3 regions of the Cupriavidus sp. 291-E7 genome follow, and region 2 is predicted to be linked to each of the others. Evidence: predicted binding sites of a transcription regulator. Region 2 holds the regulator's gene; each other region holds the start of a gene.
The links. The regulator LexA, encoded in region 2, represses DNA repair genes until DNA is damaged. The targets are predictions, from matches to a motif close to ACTGTATNNNNATACAGT.
Positions count from the first base shown of each region.

Region 1 (3,264 bases), on a different contig from region 2:
CGGCGGCGGTAGCGGTCATGAGGGCGCGGGATGGCTGGCGAAAGGCGTTCCCGGGTGACACTTGTCGAAGCCGCCGATTCTACCGGGAGATAGATAGAGCCGTATGACGTGGGGACTTTGGCGTGATGAAGCCCGCCGCTCAGATTTCCGTGGTGTCGTCGAAGCGGAATTCCTCCTGCACCGGCGCGGGGTCGTCCCCCTGCTCAGCCGCCGGCAGCAGGGCGCTGACCCGTACGCCCAACAGGCGGATGCGCCGCTCCAACGGAATCCGCTTGAGGCACTCGGTGGCGCCGCGCCGGATCATCGCCCCGTCGGCGGTATGCGCGGTCATCGTCAGGTCGCGCGTTACGGTGTGGAAGTCGTCGAAGCGCAGCTTGATGCCCACCGTGCGGCCGACATAGCCTTTGCGCCGAAGATCATCGGCCACGCGCATGCAAAGCTTGGTGAACTGTTCCGACAGTACCGGACGGTCGGAACGCGGATGGAGGTCGCGCTCGAACGTGGTTTCCCGGCTCATCGACTTTGGCTCGGAGCTGACCACCACCTGGCGCTCGTCGCGGCCGTGGGCCACCTCCACGAGCCAGCTGGCGTAGTTGCGTCCGAAATGAGCCTGCAGCAATCCCAGGTCGGCTTCGGCCAGATCGCCGACGGTATCGATGCCGATGGCCTGCAGCTTCTCGGCGGCCTTGGGGCCGATGCCGTTCACCTTGCGTGCCGGCAGCGGCCAGATCCGCGTGGGGATGTCCGCCGGCGTAAGGATGGTCAGCCCGTCCGGCTTGTCCAGTTCGGAACCGATCTTGGCCAGCAGCTTGTTTGGCGCCACGCAGATCGAGCAGGTCAGCCCGGTAGCCTCGTTGACAGCGGCCTTGATGCGGCCGGCCACCTCGTGCGGTTCGCCTTCAATATCACTCAGATCAATATAAATCTCATCGATACCACGATCTTCTATTTGTCCTGTGAATGATCTGACGGCGGCCTTGAACAAACCCGAGTAGCGGCGATAGGCATCGAAGTCCGTAGGCAACAGGATGGCATCGGGCGCCAGTTTGGCCGCCTTCATCATGCCCATTGCCGAAAACACGCCCAGCGCGCGTGCCTCGTAGGTGGAAGTGGTCACCACGCCCCGGCCCACATAGTCCCGCAGCCGTGCGTAGCGGCGCGAGCCGTCGGCCATGATTTCGGGCACCGCATTGCGGCCGCCCCCGATCACCACAGCCTGGCCGCGCAGATCGGGATAACGCAGCAACTCCACCGACGCATAGAACGCGTCCATGTCGAGATGGGCAATTCGCCGGGCGACGGTGGGGGGCATGGATAAGGGGCGATGCTACACTGTATAAACGTACAGTATAGTGCGGCACCTGCGATTGCGAAACAGCCCCGTTGCTGGCTTTATATTCACAGTAGAAATTGTGATGTTATTTTTCTACGCGAGTTTATTCTTGGAACCGATATCTCGCTTCTGCATCAATCTGCTGACGAGCAAGCCCTCGACGGCGTAGACGGCCAGCGATATCCAGATCAGCGCATAGCCAATCTGCTTTTGCGCCGGAAACGGTTCGTGATAAAGCCAGATGCCGAGCAGCAACTGGATCGTTGGGCCCGCGTATTGCAGCAGGCCCAGCAGCGACAGCGGAATCCGGCGCGCGCCAGCCGCGAAGAACAGCAATGGCACGGCGGTGATCGGTCCTGCCAGCAGCAGCAGGATCTGCGTACCCGTTGCAGCGGCGCGCGTGGTGTCCTGCCCGGTCAGGAACAGGAATGCCAGTGCGGCGGCCGCCACCGGGAACAGGATCAGCGTCTCAAGCGACAGGCCTTCCAGCGCGCCCAGCGCACCTGTCTTGCGCAGCAGGCCATATCCGCCGAACGAGGCCGCCAGGCCCAGTGCGATCCACGGCAGTTGCCCCGCCGTCCATGTCAGCCAGAGCACGCCGGCAGCGGCAATTGCGATCGACACCCACTGGATCGGGCGCAGCCGCTCATGCAGCAGCAGCACGCCAAGCAGCACGCTGAACAGTGGATTGATGAAGTAGCCAAGGCTGGCATCGACCACGCGATCGGCCGACACGGCCCAGATATAGAGGAACCAGTTGCAGCACAGCAGCCCAGCACTGGCCGCGAAGTTCAGGATCAGGCGCGGATTGGCGGCCACCTCGCGCAACCAGCCGAAGTGACGGCGCCAGAGCAGGATCGCGCCCAGGAATACCAGCGACCACACCATGCGGTGCAGCAGGATTTCCAGCGGCGCCACGCCGTGCAGGGATTTGATGTAGAGGGGCAGCAGCCCCCAGATGATGTACGCCAGCAGGGCGTAGAAGATGCCGAGTTGCATGGGAATGTCCCGGGTAGATGTCCGGTTGTGGGGCGGATTCTACCGGGCCGCGGCCCATCGCGTGATGCAATGAAAAACCCGGCCGAAGCCGGGCTTTCCTTGCAGGTACGGCCAGCGGCAGCCGCTTACAGCTTGCGCGCGTAGCTGAACTGCGCGAACGCCTGCTCGGCCACGTTGAACCAGGCGGCTTCGTTGTTGCGGAACACGCGCCAGTCGTCGTAGATCTTCTTGAACGACGGGTTCTTGGCGCATTCATCGGCATACGCTTCCTGCGTGGCCTTGAAGCAGGCCTCCATGATCTCCTTGGAGAACGGACGCAGCTTCACGCCGTTTTCCAGCAGACGAGCCAGCGCCTGCGGGTTCACGGTGTCGTACTTGGCCATCATGTTGGTATGGGCCTCGATGGTGGCCGTCTCCAGCGCACGCTTGTACAGCGCCGGCAGCTTGTCGTACTCCGGTTGGGACGCGTAGAACGACAGCTGCGCGCTGCCTTCCCACCAGCCCGGGTAGTAGTAGTACGGCGCCACCTTGTAGAAGCCGAGCTTTTCGTCGTCGTACGGGCCCACCCATTCGGCGGCGTCGATCGTGCCTTTTTCCAGCGCGGGGTAGATGTCGCCACCGGCAATCTGCTGCGGCACCACGCCCAGGCGCGACAGCACCACGCCCGCAAACCCGGCCACGCGGTACTTCAGGCCCTGCAGGTCGGCTACCGTCTTGATTTCCTTGCGGAACCAGCCGCCCATCTGCGCGTTGGTGTTGCCACCCATGAAGTTGATGACGTTGTATTCCTTGAAGAATTCGCGCATCAGCTTCATGCCGTTGCCCTGCATCATCCAGGCGTTCTGCTGGCGTGCCGTCAGGCCGAACGGAATCGTCGTGTCGAAGCACAACGTCGGGTTCTTGCCGAAGTAGTAGTAGCCGGCGGTGTGGCC
Region 1 is NZ_JBYOJV010000007.1:86,771-90,034, forward strand. It holds gene AC3FLX_RS14140 (MFS transporter) at 1-19, opposite strand, end outside; gene dinB (DNA polymerase IV) at 140-1,312, opposite strand; gene rarD (EamA family transporter RarD) at 1,427-2,332, opposite strand; gene AC3FLX_RS14155 (TRAP transporter substrate-binding protein) at 2,458-3,264, opposite strand, start outside.
Region 1: the regulator LexA is predicted to act here: its motif matches at 1,332-1,349, upstream of dinB (DNA polymerase IV).

Region 2 (3,264 bases):
GGCAGAAATGCGAACGCTCTGACAATGTCGGGATGCTGGGAATTCGAATAGAAGCCTCCAAAGCATTGATAAAATATCCCTGCCAGCATGGATTCCCGCCATCCTACCCCCAGCAATCGTGCGCAGACGACCGCGCCGATACTCCCAAGCAGTACGTGCACTCCCTGCATCACGACAGCGGCGTGGATAGTGTATGTTCCGTCAAATAAGGGGAATAGCCAGAACGGAAGATAAAATTCTCCGCTTTGCAGATTCAGGAACAAGGGATACCCCATGCCCTGAAAAGGAATCCAGGCGATTCCTTTGCCTAACTTGATTGCCTCGATCCAGTAGTATGGAATGGCGTGATACGTTAACAGGAAGTCATCAGGGAACGAGATGTCATCAAAATAGTGTCGCCAAAAAATCAGAATATTTTGGCTAACCAGCAGCAATAACGTAAGGAAACCTCGCGCAGACATCCATAGCATTGCTTGCTCATTGAGTTTTTCTTGTTGCGGTATTTTCATGAACCTTGGTGCGATCGCGCGATTGAAGAGTCGCAACTGCCTTTATTTGATTTATGGGAGGGCGCCAAGATTATAATTTATGTGCTGGCTGCCGGCCCATTGGGCTGCCGGGAGGGTGTCTCCGGTGGCCGGGCGCCGATTTGGCGTTTTCCATGCATGATACATTGTTGGCGCTGCGCGAATATACAGTGTTTGCGCTGGAAGCCGGCACCACAGCGGGCTTGACGAGTCAGATTGCGAATCCTGTCGTCGTGGGTTCGAGTCCCGTCAGCCACCCCAAAATTTCTGCAAAAAGGCCGCTCAAACGAGCGGCCTTTTTGTTTTGATTGTTGGCGTTTGAGCGGCTCGTGGGAGCGCCTTCGTCGACGGTCGTTCGTGCTGCCAAGGCGGTCCTATGATGTACTGGACATCGGATCTACGCTCATGCGGAGTGCGTCATGGCCCAGCGCTTTTTCGATCTTCCCCAACAAGAACAGGATGACATCGCGCTGGCATGTGCGAAGCACGGGTTCGTGCCTGATGACTTCGAATTTGTCGTTGATGGAGTGGAAAGCGAGCGCCGGGTGATTGAGGTCGAACGCGTCGTTGGCGGGCAGTGCCAGAGGTACAAGGTGGCCGGTGGCATGGGATGGACTGCGTCCTTCGAGTCGGACCTCGCTGCCGACTGGTTTGGTACGCCGCTTGCCGACTGATGGAATCTGCCTGAGCGATGTGGATAGGCCAAAAAAAACCGGCCCTTGGCGGGGTCGACAAGGTCCGGTTCTGCGCATGACGCCAATGCGCCAGTGATGCAGTGCGCGTCAGTGAGTTTAGTCAGGCTTATAGCAGTTTTAAATGGAGCCTTAATTCATTGTTGCGGGGCTGCAACTCGGCCCCGCAGACGAGCACGATGTCATTGGGGTGACGTCAAGTCGACCTGCGCGGACTTCAATCAATCAGTTTCGTGCTCGGCTCCGCGAGCTCCAGCATGCGGCAGATGGCGGCCATGTTGCCGACCATCGTACGGCGCTGGGCGCCTTGATAGACGCGCACGCCCTTGATCTGGCGGAAAGGTACCGGCTTGACCGGGCGGCGGGAAGCGACGGAATTCGTTTGCAGCATGGCAACACCTCGTAATTTGCGTTCAGCAGTGGGCCGCACCCGGCGTCCAGCAAGGACGGGGCGGCATGGGCAAAGCAAAGCGGGTGACCAGGGCAGACGGCCGTGCTGCCGAAGTCTCGGAGATCGGAGATGCCTCAGGGCACCTCCGTTTGCTGCTAGAAACCTGACGATCGAATCAGGCCGACAGCAATACCTTCCAGGGAGAATTCATCGCGACCCGAATGAAGGACGATGTTCTCGAAATCGGGGTTCTCGGCGATCAGTTCGATCGTGTCGCCACGTTTCTTCAGGCGTTTGACCGTCACGTCCTCGCCAAGACGCGCAACAACAATCTTGCCGTTGGCTGCCTCGCTGGCCTTTTTCACAGCCAGGAGGTCACCATCGAGAATGCCAGCGTCACGCATGCTTAATCCGCGCACGCGCAACAGATAGTCGGGGCGTTCGTCAAATACCGAAGCATCCACCTGGTATTGGCGATCGATGTGTTCCGCCGCCAGGATCGGACTGCCCGCAGCTACGCGGCCGACCAACGGTAACGTCAGTTGCAGGACCCCTGCCATCGGCAGTGAGAACTGGTCGGAACGCTCGGAATCGCTGCGCGAGACCTTGAGGCGGATGCCGCGCGACGCGCCAGGGGTCAGTTCGATCACGCCTTTGCGCGCCAGCGCCCGCAAGTGTTCCTCCGCCGAATTGGGCGAGGAAAATCCAAATTCAGCAGCGATTTCCGCGCGCGTCGGCGGAAAGCCGGTATTTCGGATCGCGTCGCGGATCAGGTCGAAAATCTGCTGCTGCCGGGGTGTCAGGGTCGCCATAGTGGTTCGCCGGTCTGGTGCCGAAGCACTGTATGTTTAAACAGTATGCTGTGATTTTATACAGTATCGGGTGAAGTGCAAGCACAATTTGCGCAGCAGGATCGACATGGGGTGTGGCGCGTGCCTCGCTGCCACGGGTTTTTCATGGCTTCGCCGTCGCAGCGTGGCAGTTACAATCGGCGCCCCAGGCGTCCGCTTGTAACTGCCACAGATCAGCGTTCTCATGCCAGCTTCCGCTTCCCAGTCCTTGCCCCGCGTAGTCGTACTCGCCACTGGCGGCACGATTGCCGGGTCGTCCGGCAACCCCGCCAGCAGTGCCCAGTACCAGGCGGCCACCGTGCCGGTTTCACAGCTCGTGCAGGCGGTGCTGGCTCTGGCCGATGTCGCGCGCGTGGAAGCCGAGCAGGTGGCGCAGATCGACAGCAAGGACATGATGTTCAGCCTCTGGCAGCAACTGGCGGCGCGCGTGGCGTACTGGTGCGCCCAGCCAGATGTGGCTGGCATCGTGATCACGCACGGCACCGATACGCTGGAAGAGACGGCGATGTTCCTGCATCTGACGCAGGCGTGCCCCGTGCCAGTGGTCATCACCGCGGCCATGCGTCCGTCGACGTCGCTGTCGGCGGACGGCCCACTGAATCTGCTCGACGCCGTGAGGGTGGCAGCCAGTCCCGACGCGCGGAGCCGGGGTGTGCTGGTGGTGCTCAATCAGCAGATTCATGCCGCACGCGATGTCACTAAGGCACACACGTCCGCGGTCGATGCCTTTGTCTCGCCGTCGGCCGGCCCGCTTGGTTTCGTCCAGGACGCCTATATTCGATTCACGCGCGCGCCCGCGATGC
Region 2 is NZ_JBYOJV010000018.1:122,587-125,850, reverse strand. It holds gene AC3FLX_RS26415 (hypothetical protein) at 1-509, opposite strand, end outside; gene AC3FLX_RS26410 (hypothetical protein) at 662-835, shown strand; gene AC3FLX_RS26405 (hypothetical protein) at 947-1,201, shown strand; gene AC3FLX_RS26400 (hypothetical protein) at 1,437-1,610, opposite strand; gene lexA (transcriptional repressor LexA) at 1,766-2,422, opposite strand; gene AC3FLX_RS26390 (asparaginase) at 2,646-3,264, shown strand, end outside.

Region 3 (3,264 bases), on a different contig from region 2:
CCAGCGGCAGAATCACGAACTGCGGCAGGATCACGCCCTTGATGATTTCGTTGGCGAGCCGTGCGCGCTTGTCCAGGGTTTCAGCCACTTGCACCAGCACCGGCTGGTCGCCGCCGACATTTTTCAGATCGACATAGGTATAGGCCACGCGCACATCGTTGCCGGCCACGCGATCGTCGCGCATCGACACCAGCCCGGCATGGCCCTGTTCGTCCTCGGGCGGCAGGGGCAGGTCGTGGTCGCCAGCGACATACTCGCCACGCTTGCCCACCACCTGGTAGTAGATGTTGTCGGTCTCGTCGGCGCGCAGGATCTCGCGGGCCGAGAGCGGCAGCTGCAGTGTCACGCGCCCATTTACCTCGCGCACCTGCTGAGACAGCACGATGGCGCTGGCTTCGAGCGCACGATCGAATGGCCCGTTGGCGATCGATTTGGCCACCAGGTACGTGACCGCGATGCTCATCGGCCAGAGCAGCAGCAGCGGTGCCAGCATCCAGTCCAGAATCTCGCCGAACAGCGAACGCGGCGCGGGATGCGCGGACGTTTCCTCAAGATGCGGTAGCGCGTCGGCCAGCGCCGAATCTTCGGCGGCGGCGTCGGCCAATGTGGGGCGCGCCGGTTCAGGCGTGTAGGTGGCGCCTGTGGCGGAATGGCGTCGCCAGGGCAGGCGCAGCAGGCTCATGGACGTCCCATCTCGGATTCGGCGTCAACCATGCGTGGCCATCGCGGGCTGGAATTTTTCCAGGCAGTAGCCCAGGCCGCGCACGGTGGCAATGCGGATGCCGCCAACCTCGATCTTCTTGCGCAGGCGGTGCACGTAGACTTCGATCGCGTTGTTGCTGACTTCCTCGCCCCATTCGCACAGGTGGTCCACGAGCTGTTCCTTCGATACCAGCCGGCCGCTGCGTGTGAGCAGGATTTCCAGCAGGCCGATCTCGCGCGCGGAGAGGTCCAGCATCTGGTCGTTGAGGAATGCAATGCGGCCGACCTGGTCGAATGCCAGCGGGCCGTGGCGCATCAGCGTGGCGCCGCCGCCGGCACCGCGCCGGACCAGCGCGCGCACGCGCGCCTCCAGCTCGGACAGTGCAAAGGGCTTGGCCATATAGTCGTCGGCGCCCAGGTCCAGCCCCTTGACGCGTTCGTCCACGCCGTCGGCCGCGGTCAGGATCAGCACGGGCAGCATGGCGCCGCGCGCACGCAGCCGCTTGAGCACTTCCAGGCCGGGCATGCGCGGCAGGCCCAGGTCCAGGATCAGCAGGTCGAAACTCTGCGTGGAGAGTGCTGAATCGGCTTCCACGCCATTGGCGACGTGATCGACGGCATAGCCGGATTGGCGCAGCGAGCGCGTCAGGCCGTCTGCCAGCACGTCGTCATCTTCGGCGATCAGAATCCGCATGGTTTGTCTCCACCCTTGTCCAGCTTTTTTGAGGCCGGCATTGCCGTCCGCCGGGCGCGGTACCGGTGGGGCTTGCCAAGCATACTGTTTTTTTATACAGTACCCGTCATTCCGCGCAGGTGGTCCCGAAAGGGATCCGCGCCGAGGCCGGGTCAGGCGCCAGAGCTTCCGAATTCAACCGGAAAAGCCTTAAAAATCGGGCGCCAAGCCGCATGCGGCCTATTTATACACCAATTGCTATCAATTGAACTGAAGGACGACCATGGACGACAAGAAGGCCGGCGCCGGCGTGAGCGCTGAGAAGCAAAAGGCGCTTGCCGCCGCGCTCTCCCAGATCGAGAAGCAGTTCGGCAAGGGCTCGATCATGCGCCTGGGCGATGGCGACATCGAACAGGATATCCAGGTGGTATCCACTGGTTCGCTGGGCCTGGACATCGCGCTGGGCGTGGGCGGACTGCCGCGCGGCCGCGTGGTCGAGATCTATGGCCCGGAATCGTCGGGCAAGACCACGCTGACGCTGCAGGTCGTGGCCGAAATGCAGAAGCTGGGCGGCACCTGTGCGTTCATCGACGCGGAACACGCGCTGGACGTGCAATACGCCGGCAAGCTCGGCGTGGACGTCGGCAACCTGCTGATCTCGCAGCCGGACACCGGCGAACAGGCGCTGGAAATCACCGACGCGCTGGTGCGCTCGGGCTCGATCGACATGATCGTGATCGACTCGGTGGCCGCACTGGTGCCGAAGGCCGAAATCGAAGGCGAGATGGGTGATTCGCTGCCGGGTCTGCAGGCCCGCCTGATGAGCCAGGCGCTGCGCAAGCTGACCGGCACCATCAAGCGCACCAACTGCCTGGTCATCTTCATCAACCAGATCCGTATGAAGATCGGTGTGATGTTCGGTTCGCCCGAAACCACGACCGGCGGTAACGCGCTGAAGTTCTACGCGTCGGTGCGCCTGGACATCCGCCGCATTGGCTCGATCAAGAAGGGCGACGAGGTGGTGGGTAACGAAACCAAGGTCAAGGTAGTCAAGAACAAGGTCTCGCCGCCGTTCCGCGAGGCGTTCTTTGACATCCTCTACGGCCAGGGTATCTCGCGTCAGGGCGAAATCATCGACCTGGGCGTGGATGCCAAGATCGTCGAGAAGTCGGGCGCGTGGTACAGCTACAACGGCGAGAAAATCGGTCAGGGCAAGGACAACGCTCGCGAATTCCTGCGTGAGAACCCGGACATCGCCTCGGAAATCGAGAACAAGGTGCGTGCCGCGTTGGGCGTGGCGCTGACGAACCCGGTAGCTGCCGCACCGGCCGAGATCGAAGACTGAGGGTCTTGCCACTCGGCAACGGAAGCCGTCGCATGACAGTGCGGCGGCTTTTTTATTGTTTCGCGCCCCTGCTCTTATTCGTCACTGCTGATTTCCGATGGTTGGTACCCGCCCCCCGCTCTCTCTGAAAGCCCGTGCCGTTGGCTATCTTTCACGCCGCGAGCATAGCCGTGCCGAGCTGGCGCGCAAGCTGGCGCCGCATGCCGAATCGGCTGAAGAGGTGGAAGCATTGCTCGATGCCCTGGAGCGTGAAAACTGGTTGTCGAACGACCGCTTCGTCGACAGCCTGGTCCATCGCCGCGCCAGTCGCTATGGCGCCGCGCGTGTGATGCAGGAAGCCAAAACGCATCAGCTTGGCAACGAGCAGCTACGTGATCTCCAGGACAGGTTGCGCGATACCGAGCTGGATCGGGCAAAAGAAGTCTGGCGCAAGCGCTTTGGCGTGCCGCCGGATACTCCTGAGGCGCGGGCCAAGCAGATCCGATTCATGATGGCGCGCGGCTTTTCCCGGGCCGTGGTCGGCAAGATCATCCGCGGCGCGGAG
Region 3 is NZ_JBYOJV010000004.1:192,786-196,049, reverse strand. It holds gene AC3FLX_RS09480 (sensor histidine kinase) at 1-682, opposite strand, end outside; gene AC3FLX_RS09475 (response regulator) at 707-1,396, opposite strand; gene recA (recombinase RecA) at 1,659-2,720, shown strand; gene recX (recombination regulator RecX) at 2,818-3,264, shown strand, end outside.
Region 3: the regulator LexA is predicted to act here: its motif matches at 1,480-1,497, upstream of recA (recombinase RecA).